DNA from 3 places in the Arthrobacter sp. B1I2 genome. Region 3 is predicted to be linked to each of the others. Evidence: riboswitches for the same ligand, from Rfam matches in the RefSeq annotation. Region 3 holds a riboswitch; each other region holds the start of a gene.
What was found. A riboswitch is a leader RNA that binds a small molecule or an ion and turns the genes downstream of it on or off. The one in region 3 is predicted to bind thiamine pyrophosphate.
Positions count from the first base shown of each region.

Region 1 (4,302 bases), 450 kb from region 3:
CATTTCTACCCCTTTAGTCTAGCCGCACGGGCACAAGAACACTGTTTCGGCCCGCTTGCGGCGCCCGCCGAAGCTCAGGAGACGAGTTCGAAATGGATCTGCCGGGTGGTGATGTCCGAGGAAACAAGCCGGACCCGGACCTTGGTACCGGACTCCAGGTCGCCCGCGCAGCGGGCGGTGACCGCCGGCTCGGCAATCTGGATGATCCCCGAACTTCCGTTGCCGTTTCCGGTCTTCCCGTTCCCGTTGCCACCCTTCCCGTTGCCGTTGCCATTTCCGCTTTGCGGCTTGGATCCGGAGATGACGATGGCGTCGAACTCCTGCCCGATATGGTTCAGCAGCAGCGCTGCCTCCACGGTGTCCAGGGCCAGGCGTTCCATCCGCGACGCCAGCTGGTCTGAGCCGGCCATGATGCCCGGCAGCAGCGGAAGGGCTTCGCGTGCCCAGCCGGGAACATCGCCGCGGTTGCTCAGGGCCTCGCAGATGACCAGCACAAAGCGGTCCACCAGGCGGCGCAGCGGCGCGGTGGTGTGGGCATAGGCGGCACCAATGGCGGACTGCACACCATCCTCGGGGACGGTCCCGTCAAAGGCGGTGTACGAGGCTCCCCGGAACAGCATGCCGGCGGAGTGCATGATGGCCAGCTGGCGCGGATCGGTGGGATCCAGCGAACGCAGGTACTCGCCATAGCTGACTTCGCCGTCCCAGGGCCTCCCCAGCACCTCGGTCTGCAGCCGGAAATGCCCCAGGGACCGTTCGTCCGGAGCCGGCATGGTGCGCAGGATGCCCACCTTGCCCTCCAGCATGAGCTGCGCGGCGGCCATCCCGGTCATCAGCGAAATCTGCGCGTTCCAGTCCTCCACGGGAAGCTGCGGTACGGCATCAATGCGGTAGCCGCCGTCGGGCAGCTGGACAATTTCCTGCTCGGGCATGTTGAGGCTGGCCCCTCCGCGTGCCCGTTCCAGTGCCACCCGTTTCAGGCCCACCTCGCGGAGCAGCCGCAACACGGGGGAGGCGGTCCCGGCGTCGAGGTCTGCCTGCGCGCCCTTGTAGCTGAGCTTGTCGCGGCTGCGGACCCGCGCCCGCCGGACGCCCACTGACAAAACCGACGCGTCGCCGTCCAGCGTGAAGTCCCACACGAAGGCCGAACATTCCTGGCCGGGCAGGAGGCTCCCTGCCCCTTCGCTGATCACCTCAGGGTGCAGCGGTATCCTGCCGTCCGGAGCATAGAACGTCTGTCCGCGGCGCCGGGTCTCGGCGTCCAGGGGACCTCCCGGCGCAACAAACGCCGGGACGTCGGCAATCGCGTACATCACCCGGTAACCGTTCCCGTCCGGTTCGATGAACACGGCCTGGTCCAGGTCCGTGGACGACGCCGGATCGATGGTCACGAACCCGACGGCGGTCAGGTCGTAGGACGGCAGCTTCAGCCCTGCCACCGCGGCCCGGGCATCCTCCACCGCTTCAGCCGGATACGGGCCCGGCAGTTCGAGTTCCGTCCGCAGCAGGCCCAACGCCTCTTCCACGGCGTTCCTGTGGTCATGGACGTTGGGGGCCAGCCGATGATGTGACACAAAAATCAGCGTAGCTCCAAGTCCACCGATATGGCATCAGGAGCCGGTGGCGTCCAGCGCGTCGAGGAGGGAAGCGGCAGCGGCGGCGGGGTCGGGGGCCTCGGTGATGGCGCGGACCACCACGATCCTGCGGGCACCCGCGTCCACCACCTGGTGGACGTTTCCGTGATCGATGCCGCCAATGGCAAACCATGGCACCGGATCCGCCGCCTGCCGGGAAGCTTCGGCCGCGTACTTCACCAGTCCGGGTCCGACGGCGGTCCTGCCCGGTTTGGTGGGCGTGGCCCAGACGGGACCCACACAGAAGTAGTCCAGCCCGGCCGGGCCGGCAGTTGCTGCCAGTGCCGCGTCCACCTGTCCGGTGGTGTGGCTGGAGAGTCCGATGGCGGCGTTTCCGTTAACCAGCGTCCGCGCTGCTGCCAATGGCAGGTCCTTCTGGCCGATGTGGAACACCGGCGCCCCGGACAATACGGCGATGTCCGCCCGGTCATTGACCGCCCACAGCCTGCCATGCCGTACCGCGGTCTCCTTCAGCACCGCCAGGAGGTCAAGTTCCTCCGCAGCCTCGATGGTCTTGTCGCGCAGCTGGATGATGTCCACGCCACCGGCGAACGCGGCGTCCACGAACTGCGCAAAGTCACCCCGGTCCCGGCGGGCATCGGTGCAGAGGTACAGCCGGGCTGCCTTGAGGGCGTCGCTGTCCCGGGCATTGACAACTTCGGTGGCTGAAGGGCGGTGGCCCGCGGGGAAGGATGGGGTGGACACATTCATGGCTGCAAGCCTAGTTCCTCTAAACTGGGCTGGTACTGCGGGAGCCCGCGGCAGCTGTCACAAAGCGCCGGGCTGAGAGGGCGTCAGAGCCGACCGCTTGACCTGATCCGGGTAATGCCGGCGTAGGGAAGGAACCCATATGCGTACCCCCACCCCACCCACCGTCCGGGCCGACGTCGCCGTCATCGGCGGGGGAGTGGTTGGCCACGGAATCGCGTGGGAGGTGCAGCGTTCCGGACGCTCCGTCGTCCTCATCGATGACGCGCCCGGTACCGGTGCCAGCTGGGCCGCCGCCGGCATGCTGGCCCCGGTCAGCGAACTGCACTACCAGGAGGAAGACCTCCTGGAACTCATGCTCGAAGCATCCTCGCGCTGGCCCGGGTTCGCCGCCGGCGTCGCCGGAGCAACGGGCGCCGACCCCGGATACCTTACGACGCCGACCCTCGCCGTGGGTGCCGACGCAGCCGACCGCCGCGCGCTGATGGACCTGCGCACCGTACAGCAGGCCAACGGGCTGGCGGTGGAACCGCTGACCGTGCGGGAGGCCCGGCAGCGCGAGCCACTGCTCAGCCCGGCCATTGCCTGCGCCCTGGAGACCCCGGCCGACCACCAGGTGGATCCCCGGCGGCTGGTAGCGGCACTGCGGCTGGCCCTGGCCGGTACCGTGCAGGAGAAACCGGAACTGGCGGTTGCCGGGGCGGTGGACGGATATGCCGTGCCGGAGCGGGCAGCCGGGCTCTTGTGGGAGGGCGGAGCGGTTGCCGGTGCCCGCCTCGCGGACGGCGGCACGGTCCTGGCGGGGGAAACCGTGGTAGCCAACGGCCTGCAGGCGGGGGCGCTCGGCGGCCTTCCCGGCGGCCTGGAGCTGCCCCTGCGGCCCGTGCACGGGGACATCCTCCGCCTTGCCGTTCCCCGGCACCTTCAGCCCCTGGTGACCGCCACGGTGCGGGGCCTGGTCCACGGCATCCCGGTGTACATCGTCCCGCGGCAGGACGGAACCGTGGTGATCGGAGCCACGCAGCGGGAGGACGCCCTTTCCGATGCCGTCAGCGCCGGGGGCGTGTACCAGCTGCTGCGGGATGCGCAGGCGCTGCTGCCCGCCGTCGCTGAACTGGAACTCCTGGAGTGCACCGCCCGCGCCCGGCCCGGAACCCCCGACAATGCGCCGCTGCTGGGCCGGGTGCCGGCGGCCCCTGGCTCCGCCGGCGAAGGCGCCGGGCACGTCCCGGGGCTCATCATTGCCACCGGGTTCTTCCGGCACGGCGTCCTGCTCACTCCGGCCGCAGCCGCCATCTGCACGGAACTGCTGGACGGAAAAGCCGATCCCCGCTGGGCACCCTTCAGCCCCGGCCGGTTCTCCAGGCCGGCGACGCCGCCACAAGCCCCCACATCAAGGAGACAGCGTGAACATCACCCTTAACGGAAACCCGCACACAGTGCCCTACGGCGCCTCCATCACCACGCTGGTCAGCCAGGTCACCGGACGCCCGCTGGCTGACAACGGACAGGCGACTGACGGCGGGAAACTCGGCGTCGCCGTCGCGCACAACGCCCAGGTGGTGCCGCGCAGCCAATGGTTCGCCACCGCGCTCGCCGATGGCGACGACATCGAACTTGTCACAGCAGTACAGGGAGGCTGACGCCATGACCGAAACCAGCACCATCAACCCCGCCGGAAATGCCGGCGCCAGCGACGCCCTGGTGATCGACGGCGTCGCCCTCGGGTCGCGGCTCATCATGGGCACCGGGGGAGCGCCCAGCCTGGATGGCCTGGGCGCGGCCCTCCTGGCCTCCGGCACCGCCTTGACCACCGTGGCCATGCGCCGCTACTCCACGGCGGAAACCGGCTCGCTTTTCCAGCTGCTGGTGGACCACGGGATCCGGGTGCTGCCCAACACGGCCGGCTGCTTTACCGCCCGGGACGCAGTCCTCACGGCGGAGCTGGCCCGGGAGGCGC
Region 1 is NZ_JAUSYC010000001.1:2,479,071-2,483,372, forward strand. It holds gene QFZ57_RS11630 (RNB domain-containing ribonuclease) at 75-1,574, opposite strand; gene thiE (thiamine phosphate synthase) at 1,611-2,345, opposite strand; TPP riboswitch at 2,373-2,491, shown strand; gene thiO (glycine oxidase ThiO) at 2,485-3,765, shown strand; gene thiS (sulfur carrier protein ThiS) at 3,749-3,985, shown strand; gene QFZ57_RS11650 (thiazole synthase) at 3,990-4,302, shown strand, end outside.
Region 1: linked by a shared signal. The riboswitch ahead of thiO (glycine oxidase ThiO) and the one ahead of thiD (bifunctional hydroxymethylpyrimidine kinase/phosphomethylpyrimidine kinase) in region 3 are both predicted to bind thiamine pyrophosphate.

Region 2 (4,302 bases), 1.5 Mb from region 3:
ACCAGGAACTCCTTGAGCTGCTCCAGGCTTGCCTTCCTGGCAACGTAGCGGGAGACGCTGGGACCCGTGTCCATGGCGGCGAGGCCGAACAGGACGTCGGCTACTTCGTCGCTGGTCAAGGCAGCACCGGCGGGCAGTTCGAAGTCTCCGGCGGCCTGCTGTGCCGCGGCGCGGAGAGCCGCCTCAAACGGCCCTTCAATCAGCTGCCGGACCCTGATCAACCCCGGCTCCCACTCCCAGTTGTCCGAGACGCCGTCCAAGCCGGAGTAGTGGAGCTCGTAGAGGCAGAAAAGGGCCAGCTGGATGTCTTCATCGCCAATGATGTCGCCGGTTTCAGCCACCTGCCCCGCCACCAGCCGGTACAGCTCCTCAAGGTCCTCCTTGGGGGCGTCCGGGGCCTCTGCAAGAACCGCGAACAGGGCGCTGCTGACGGGACCTCTGGTTTCCGGGACTCTCATGGTGCTCCTTGGTCTGCCGCGCTGGTGACGGGCTCGAACGGGGGACCGCCCATGGTGACTCCCATGCCCTGTCCTCGTCGAAACCCGGGTCACAATATAGTAAGCATGATTACTAATAAAAGCTAAGCAGCCTTCCATGGGCGCATGGCTGTGCCGGTCCCTTCAGCTCCTAATCCGCCAGCGCCGGCCCAAGAATGTCACGCAGCGCCTCCACCACCAGGTCATGGTCCTGCAGTTGCGGCAACCCGGAGACGGTGACCGTTGCCACCGCGCCCACCCCGGCTACATAGACCGGAAACGCGCCGCCGTGTGCCGCATACCGTGATTGGTCAAACCAGGCGTTGTCCTCAATCCGGCCACCGCCCAGCCTGCCCCGCAGTCCCACCAGGAGGGACGGCACCTCGTACCGGGCGGCCGTGCGCTGCTTGGCCCGGATCCAGTGTTCGTTGTCCGGGGTAGCGCCCGGCAGCGCCACATGGAACAGCACCTGCTCACCCTTCGTGATATCGATGGCGATGGGAAGGGACCGCTCCTTGCCCAGTTCCACCAGGAGCAGGCCGAGGTTCAGGGAGTCATCCAGGCTGAAGCCGGGAAACTGGAGCTCCCGGACTTCGGCTTCGACACGGGCGATCAGCGCCTCCACGGACCCCTCCGGCTGGGCGTCGGGGGAATCAGGATCGAACTCGGTCACATGCGGGGGATTGGCAGTCATGGGCCACAATCTACCCCGCCAGGTGTAAACTTGAGCACGCCCAAAGCGGGCGAAAAAAGCCTTACCCAAACCAAAAGCAACACTTAAACGACAGGGGAGCGCCGCCGTCGGACATCCTGGCAAGAGCCGGGCACCGCAGGTGGGCGCTGAGAGTGCGGACAGCCGCAGACCCTCGAACCTGATCCGGTTAGTACCGGCGCAAGGGAGTCGAGTTCTCAAAGTGTCGCGGCTGCACGGCAAACACCGTCAGCCGGGATCCACTTTCCCCTCCTGTTTCCCAGGAGGATTACATGAGCACTGCATCAATCAAGAAGACCACCAGTAAGTCCTGGCGCGTCGTGGACATTGTGGTCGCCGCGCTGGTGGCCATCGCCGGCGGCGTCATTTTCTGGGCCTGGTCCCAGGGCGCGGCCGCAGTATCCGTGCCGATGAACCGCGGCCTACCCGCCCTTGACCGGCCTGATCGCCGGCGGCTGGATGATCCCCGGCGTCCTGGGAATGCTTATCATCCGCAAGCCCGGAGCTGCACTGTTCTGCGAAACGGTCGCGGCCACCGGCGAGCTCCTGATGGGTTCCCAGTACGGCGCGTCCGTCCTGTTCTCGGGCTTCGTCCAGGGGCTGGGCGCAGAAATCATCTTCGCGATCTTTGTCTACCGCAAGTTCAACCTGCCCGTGTCCCTGCTGGCCGGTGTGGCGTCGGGCCTGTTCTGCGGCCTGAACGACTCCTTTGCGCCCTGGGGCTGGAACATCGCCTACTCCGGCGGAGACAAGCTCGCCTACATTGTCTTCTGCATGATCTCCGGAGCCATCATCGCCGGCGCCCTGTCGTGGGTTGCCACCCGCGGCCTGGCACGTACCGGCGTGCTGAGCTCCTTCGCGTCCCGCAAGGCTGCCGCGGAGCCAGTCTTCTCCTGATGGCACCCGCCCAGGACGCCGCGGCCACGGTCCGGCCCGCCGCTGTCACCGCCCGTGGCTGGGGTTGGCGGCACGCCGGCAGGACCAAGCCTGCCGTCCGTGCCCTTGACCTGGATATCAGGCCCGGGGAGCGGGTGCTCCTGCTCGGCCCTTCGGGTGCCGGGAAGTCGACGCTCCTGCATGCGCTCGCCGGGGTGCTGGGAGATATCAACGACGACGGCGGCGAGGCGGGGGACGCCGACGAGTCGGGGTCGCTGCTGGTTGACGGCGCCGTGCCCCGCGCCCAGCGCGGGCGCGCCGGACTTATGCAGCAGGACCCCGAGACCCAGGTGGTCCTGTCGCGGGTAGGGGACGACGTCGCCTTCGGCGCCGAAAACCTCGCGGTGCCCCGCGACGCCATCTGGGCTCGCGTGCACGAGGCGCTCGCCGACGTCGGCCTGTCCCACCTCCCGCTGGACCACCCGACGTCGGCCCTGTCCGGCGGGCAAAAGCAGCGCCTGGCGCTGGCAGGCATCCTGGCCATGCGCCCGGGACTGATCCTGCTGGACGAGCCAACCGCCAACCTGGACCCGGACGGGGTGCTGGAGGTCCGCGACGCCGTGGCGCGCTGCCTGGACAAGACCGGGGCCACGCTGGTGGTGGTTGAGCACCGGGTGTCCGTGTGGAAGGACCTGGTGGACCGGATCGTGGTCCTGCAGCCGGGCTCCGACACCGATCCGGCCGTGCTCCTGGACGGGCCGCCGGACCGCGTGCTCACGGAAGCGCGGACAATGCTCGCCGCGGTGGGTGTCTGGGTCCCCGGCTACGTGCCCGCCACCCGACACCGGGCTGCAGTCCCCGCCCCCGGCGCGGGAAACCTCCTGTTGGCCGCGGAACAACTTGCTGTTTCCCGGGAACGTCCGCGCCGCCAAGGCTTCCGGAAGATCCTGCCCGTCCCCGTCCAGGAAGGCCTGTCCGCGCAGGTCCGCGCCGGCCAGGCCCTCGCCATTACAGGCCCCAACGGTGCGGGTAAATCCACTTTCGCCCTGACGCTGGCCGGGCTGCTGGAACCTGTGTCCGGAAAGGTGTCCGCCACCCTGGACCTCAGCCGCGGCGCCGGCATTGACCCTTACAGGTGGAAAGCGGAGCAGCTGATCTCGCGTGTGGGGACGGTGTTCCAGGAGCCGGAGCATCAGTTCGTTACCGGCAAGGTGCTTGATGAACTGCTGTTCGGCCCCCGGCACCTGGGCCACGGCGAGGACCGGGTTGATGAACTGTTGGAGCGGCTGCGGCTCACCCAGCTGGTGGATGCCAACCCCTACACGCTTTCCGGTGGCGAGAAGCGGCGGCTGTCCGTGGCCACCGTCCTGGCCGCCAGCCCGCAGGTCCTGGTCCTGGATGAGCCCACGTTCGGGCAGGACGCCAATACCTGGGCCGAGCTGGCCTCATTCCTGTCCGAGCTCCTGGATGCCGGCACCGCAGTGGTTTCGGTGACCCATGATGCCGAATTCACGGAGGCCCTGGGTGGGGCTGAGCTGCGGATGGCCGTGGCGGAACCGGTGGCGCCATGAGGCAGGAACTGACACTGCTCGGCAACCGCGCCCTCCTGGCCCGTGCCAATCCGCTGAGCAAGTTCGCGGCCGTCCTCCTCATCACGGCGGTCCTGGCGTTGTCCATCGACTGGGTGTCGGCGTCGGTGGCCCTGGTTTTTGAGCTTCTGCTGTTTCCCCTGGCCGGCCTCACCTTGTCCCTGCTGTGGCAGCGCGGCTGGCCGCTGATCCTTGCCGCCGCCGTGGGAGGCTGGAGCACCTCCATCCTGGCCCCGGACAGTGGAAGGATCCTGCTCGACGCCGGCATCTGGACCATGAGCGAAGGTTCCCTCCAGCTGGGCATCGGCTTCATGCTGCGGGGCTTTGCCATCGCCCTTCCGGCGGTGCTCCTGATGAGCTGCACCGATCCCACCGATCTTGCGGACGCGCTGGCCCAGAAAGCCCGGCTGCCGCACCGGTTCGTCCTGGGAACCCTGGCCGCGATGCGGCTGGTGGGCCTCATGGCCGAGGAGTGGCAGACCATCGGCATGGCGCGGCGGGCCCGCGGCGTGGGCTCGCGCGGTAGCCTGGCACAGCGGGTCAAGGCGACGCTGGGGCAGAGCTTCGGGCTTTTGGTGCAGGCCATTCGCCGGGCGTCCCGGCTTGCCGTCACCATGGAAGCCAGGGGTTTCGGCGGCGGCCAACGGAC
Region 2 is NZ_JAUSYC010000001.1:1,397,885-1,402,186, forward strand. It holds gene QFZ57_RS06475 (iron-containing redox enzyme family protein) at 1-458, opposite strand, end outside; gene QFZ57_RS06480 (heme-degrading domain-containing protein) at 628-1,170, opposite strand; TPP riboswitch at 1,253-1,393, shown strand; partial or broken gene QFZ57_RS06485 (ECF transporter S component) at 1,461-2,085, shown strand; gene QFZ57_RS06490 (ABC transporter ATP-binding protein) at 2,085-3,635, shown strand; gene QFZ57_RS06495 (energy-coupling factor transporter transmembrane component T family protein) at 3,632-4,302, shown strand, end outside.
Region 2: linked by a shared signal. The riboswitch ahead of QFZ57_RS06485 (ECF transporter S component) and the one ahead of thiD (bifunctional hydroxymethylpyrimidine kinase/phosphomethylpyrimidine kinase) in region 3 are both predicted to bind thiamine pyrophosphate.

Region 3 (4,302 bases):
GTGGCGGGGATGACGATCCGCCCAACACAGTCACCAGGGTCCGTGCGCCGCGTGCCGTTACTGAAGCGCCCGTAAGCAACCGGGTGACCAGCGTGAAGGGCTCCACCCGCCTGGAGGCCAAGAAGCAGCGCCGCCGCGAGTCCCGCGACACGGGCCGCCGCCGCACCGTGATCACCGAAGCCGAGTTCCTGGCACGCCGCGAGTCCGTTGACCGGCAGATGATCGTCCGCCAGCGCGATGACAGGATCCAGATCGCCGTCCTCGAAGACGGCGTCCTGGCCGAACACTTCGTGTCAAAGACCCAGCAGGACTCGCTCATCGGCAACGTGTACCTGGGCAAGGTCCAGAACGTGCTGCCGTCCATGGAAGCGGCATTCGTGGACATCGGACGCGGCCGCAACGCCGTGCTGTACGCCGGCGAAGTGAACTGGGAAGCCGTCAACCTTGAGGGCAAGCAGCGCCGCATCGAGAACGCGCTGAAGTCCGGCGACACCGTCCTGGTCCAGGTGACCAAGGACCCCGTGGGACACAAGGGCGCCCGGCTCACCAGCCAGATCTCCCTTCCCGGCCGCTACCTGGTGTACGTGCCGGGCGGTTCCATGACCGGCATCTCCCGCAAGCTGCCCGACGTCGAACGCAACCGGCTCAAGCGCATCCTCAAGGACCGTCTGCCGGAGCACGCGGGCGTCATTGTCCGCACCGCCGCCGAGGGCGCTTCCGAGGAAGAACTCACGCACGACATCAACCGCCTGCGCGCACAGTGGGACGGCATCGAAAGCCAGTCCGCCTCCACCAAGGTCCTGGCTCCCGAACTGCTCTACGGCGAACCCGACCTGACCATCAAGGTGGTCCGCGACGTCTTCAATGAAGACTTCTCCAAGCTCATCGTTTCCGGTGAGGAAGCCTGGGACACCATCGAGGCCTACGTCACCTACGTGGCGCCGGACCTGGTGGGCCGGCTCGAGAAGTGGACCAAGGACCAGGACATCTTCTCCGCCTGGCGCATCGACGAGCAGATCCACAAGGCCCTTGAGCGGAAGGTCTTCCTGCCTTCCGGCGGCTCCCTGGTGATCGACCGCACCGAAGCCATGACCGTAGTGGACGTCAACACCGGCAAGTTCACCGGCAGCGGCGGCAACCTCGAGGAAACCGTCACCAAGAACAACCTGGAAGCTGCCGAGGAAGTAGTGCGCCAGCTGAGGCTGCGCGACATCGGCGGCATCATCGTGATCGACTTCATCGACATGGTGCTCGAATCCAACCGCGACCTGGTCCTGCGCCGCATGGTGGAATGCCTGGGCCGTGACCGGACGAAGCACCAGGTTGCGGAGGTCACGTCGCTGGGCCTGGTCCAGATGACCCGCAAGCGCATGGGTACCGGCCTGCTGGAGGTCTTCGGCGAGCAGTGCGAGGCCTGCGCCGGCCGTGGCGTAGTGACCCACGACGATCCGGTGGAGCACCGCCGCGCCAACATCGTGGCGGCCGAACACCACGTCCAGCGCACCGACAACCGTCCCGAAGCCCGCGGGGAATCCCACCGCGCCGAAGGGCAGCGGATCGATGCGACCCAGCCGGGGGTGCGTCCCGAGCGCAAACGGCGGCGGGGACGCGGCGGCCAGCAGCCCGAGGGTGCCCCGGCGCCTGCGGTCCAGGTCCACACCGTCCTGCCGGACCCGACAGATGCCGAGCGGCACGCCAAGGCAGAAGCCACCCGGCTTGCCCTTGCTAACATCGCCGCTGCCGCCCACGCGGCCCACCTGCACGACGATGAGGTGGCGGCAACCCGGCAGGCGCCGTTGGCCGAGCCTGCACCGGCTCCTGCTGCTGCTCCTGCTCCTGCAGAGGAGAAGCACGACGCCGATGCCCCCGCACGTCCCGCAGCTGTCCTGACCTTCGGCGGCGAGGAAGTCCCGCTTCCGTTCGTGGAACACGCGGAGGAGCAGCATCCCAGGCCCGCCCTCACCCTGGACCGCCTCGCGGAAGCGTTCGCCCACCTCGGCCAGCCGGCTTCCCCCATGGAGAACGCGCCCGCCAAGGCCGCAGATGCGGTGAAGGCAGCCGAACAGGCAGGGCCCGAACGGCAGGCTGACGGGGGAGTGGCATCCCCCGCCACCGTGGCCGCTCCGGCTGACAAGGACTACTCCGACCACACGCTGGAGCAGTCCCGGCAACGCAGGCCGCGGCGCCACCGCGCTGCCAGCCGTGCCCAGGGTGCCGCCAACGAGACCGCCGTCCAGCACCACGAGAGCGTCCAGGCGGCCAGTACCGGCCATTCGCACGCAGCCAAGGCCCCGGACACCCATAAAGCAGCGCCGGCGGATAAGGGCAGGCAGTCGGAGGAGCCCATCATTCTGGGCGTAGGAGTCCCGGCTTCGGAGCTTTAGCCAGGGCTGGGTCAACACGCCACCCAGGAAGTCCCCGCTGTGTGGACAGTTCCCCCCGCGAAGTGCAGGGGGAAAGGTCAGCGGAGCGGGGACTTTCTGCGTGCCCGGCCCGTCACTTTGCCGCGGCCGGCACCGAAGCAGCTAGGCTGGAAAATCGACACGGGGTGCCGCGCAGAAGGCCGGCTGAGATCCAGACCCGTTGAACCTGTCCGGCTAGTACCGGCGAAGGGATGTCTCTTGTCGTCGACCCTTTCCATGCCCCTGCCAACTGCATCCGGTGATCCTTCGGCGCTGCCCGTGGGCCGCGACGTCCCACGCGTCCTCTCCATCGCCGGCTCCGACCCGTCCGGCGGAGCCGGCATCCAGGCGGACCTCAAAAGCATCGCCGCCCACGGCGGATACGGCATGGCTGCGATTACCGCCCTCACGGCCCAAAACACCCGGGGCGTGCAGGCTGTCCACGTTCCCCCGGCAGCCTTCCTGGCCCAGCAGCTGGATGCCGTCAGTGATGACATCAGCATCGACGCCGTCAAGATCGGCATGCTGGGTGATGAGGCGGTGATCCGCACTGTCCGCCAATGGCTCGGGAAGGTCCGTCCCGCCGTCGTGGTCCTTGACCCCGTGATGGTGGCCACGAGCGGCGACCGGTTGCTCAAGGAGTCCGCCGAAGCTGCCCTGCGGGACCTGTTGCCCCTTGCACACCTCATCACCCCCAACCTGCCCGAGCTCGCCATACTGGTGGGCGCGGACCCGGCGGAAAGCTGGGACGCGGCGCTGGACCAGGGGAGGCGCCTGGCGGATGCCACCGTGGCCACAGTATTGGTCAAGGGTGGCCACCTGGCAGGCCTGGCCTGCCCGGACGCGCTGGTGAACACCGTGGGCCTTCTGGGGCAGGAAGTGGTGGAAGTGCAGGGCAACCGGGTCGCTACCCGCAACAGCCACGGCACCGGCTGTTCTCTGTCCTCGGCAATGGCCACGGTGCAGGCCCGCCTGGGGGACTGGGAAGCATCGCTGCGGACGGTCAAGCCCTGGCTGGCAGGCGCACTTGAGAACTCCGGCCAGCTGGAGGTAGGCCAGGGCAACGGCCCCGTGCACCATTTCCACCATGTGCGGCCGGTCCTGGCGGAAGGCGGCTTCGCGGCCCGGTTGTGGGCGGAAGCACAACAGGACCTCGCGGACATCTACGCGCTGGACTTTATCCACGGCCTGGTCTCAGGCGATCTTGCCGAAACGGATTTTGCCTACTACCTGGCCCAGGATGCCCTCTACCTGAACGGCTACTCCCGGGTGCTGGCGCGGGCCAGCGCCCTGGCACCCTCGGAGGCCGACCAGCTGTTCTGGGCCCGGTCCGCGCAGCAGTGCCTTGAAGTGGAATCCGAACTCCACCGGTCGTGGCTCAGCACCCGCCCGGCCCAGACCGGCTTGGGCCCCGTCACCAAGTCCTACGTTGACCACCTCACCGCGGCGTCGGCGTCGGGCAGTTACGCGGTCCTTGCCGCCGCCGTCCTGCCCTGCTTCTGGCTCTATGCCGAGGTTGGCGAAAAGCTGCATGCCCGGTTCCTTGCCTCGGGTGGGCCGGACGGGCATCCATACGGCGCCTGGCTGCGCACGTACGCCGACGAGGGCTTTGCCGAAGCCACCCGCCAGGCCATCGCCATTGTGGATGCAGCCGGACGGAAGGCCTCGGACCAGGAGCGGACAGCGATGGTGACGGCCTTCAGGCAGTCCTGCCGCCTGGAAGTGGAGTTCTTCGACGCGCCGAGGCTGCATTCCTGACCCTTGCGGGCAGGGGCACCGCTATTATGGAGGGGATGGTTGCGGCGCCGCCTGCCGGGTTGTGGTTACTACCACAGCAGGGCGGCCGGAACCAGCCTCATTTGCGGCCGAAGATGGATTTAGCGTATTCTGGATCTTCGGT
Region 3 is NZ_JAUSYC010000001.1:2,933,625-2,937,926, forward strand. It holds gene QFZ57_RS13660 (Rne/Rng family ribonuclease) at 1-2,384, shown strand, start outside; TPP riboswitch at 2,535-2,632, shown strand; gene thiD (bifunctional hydroxymethylpyrimidine kinase/phosphomethylpyrimidine kinase) at 2,640-4,160, shown strand.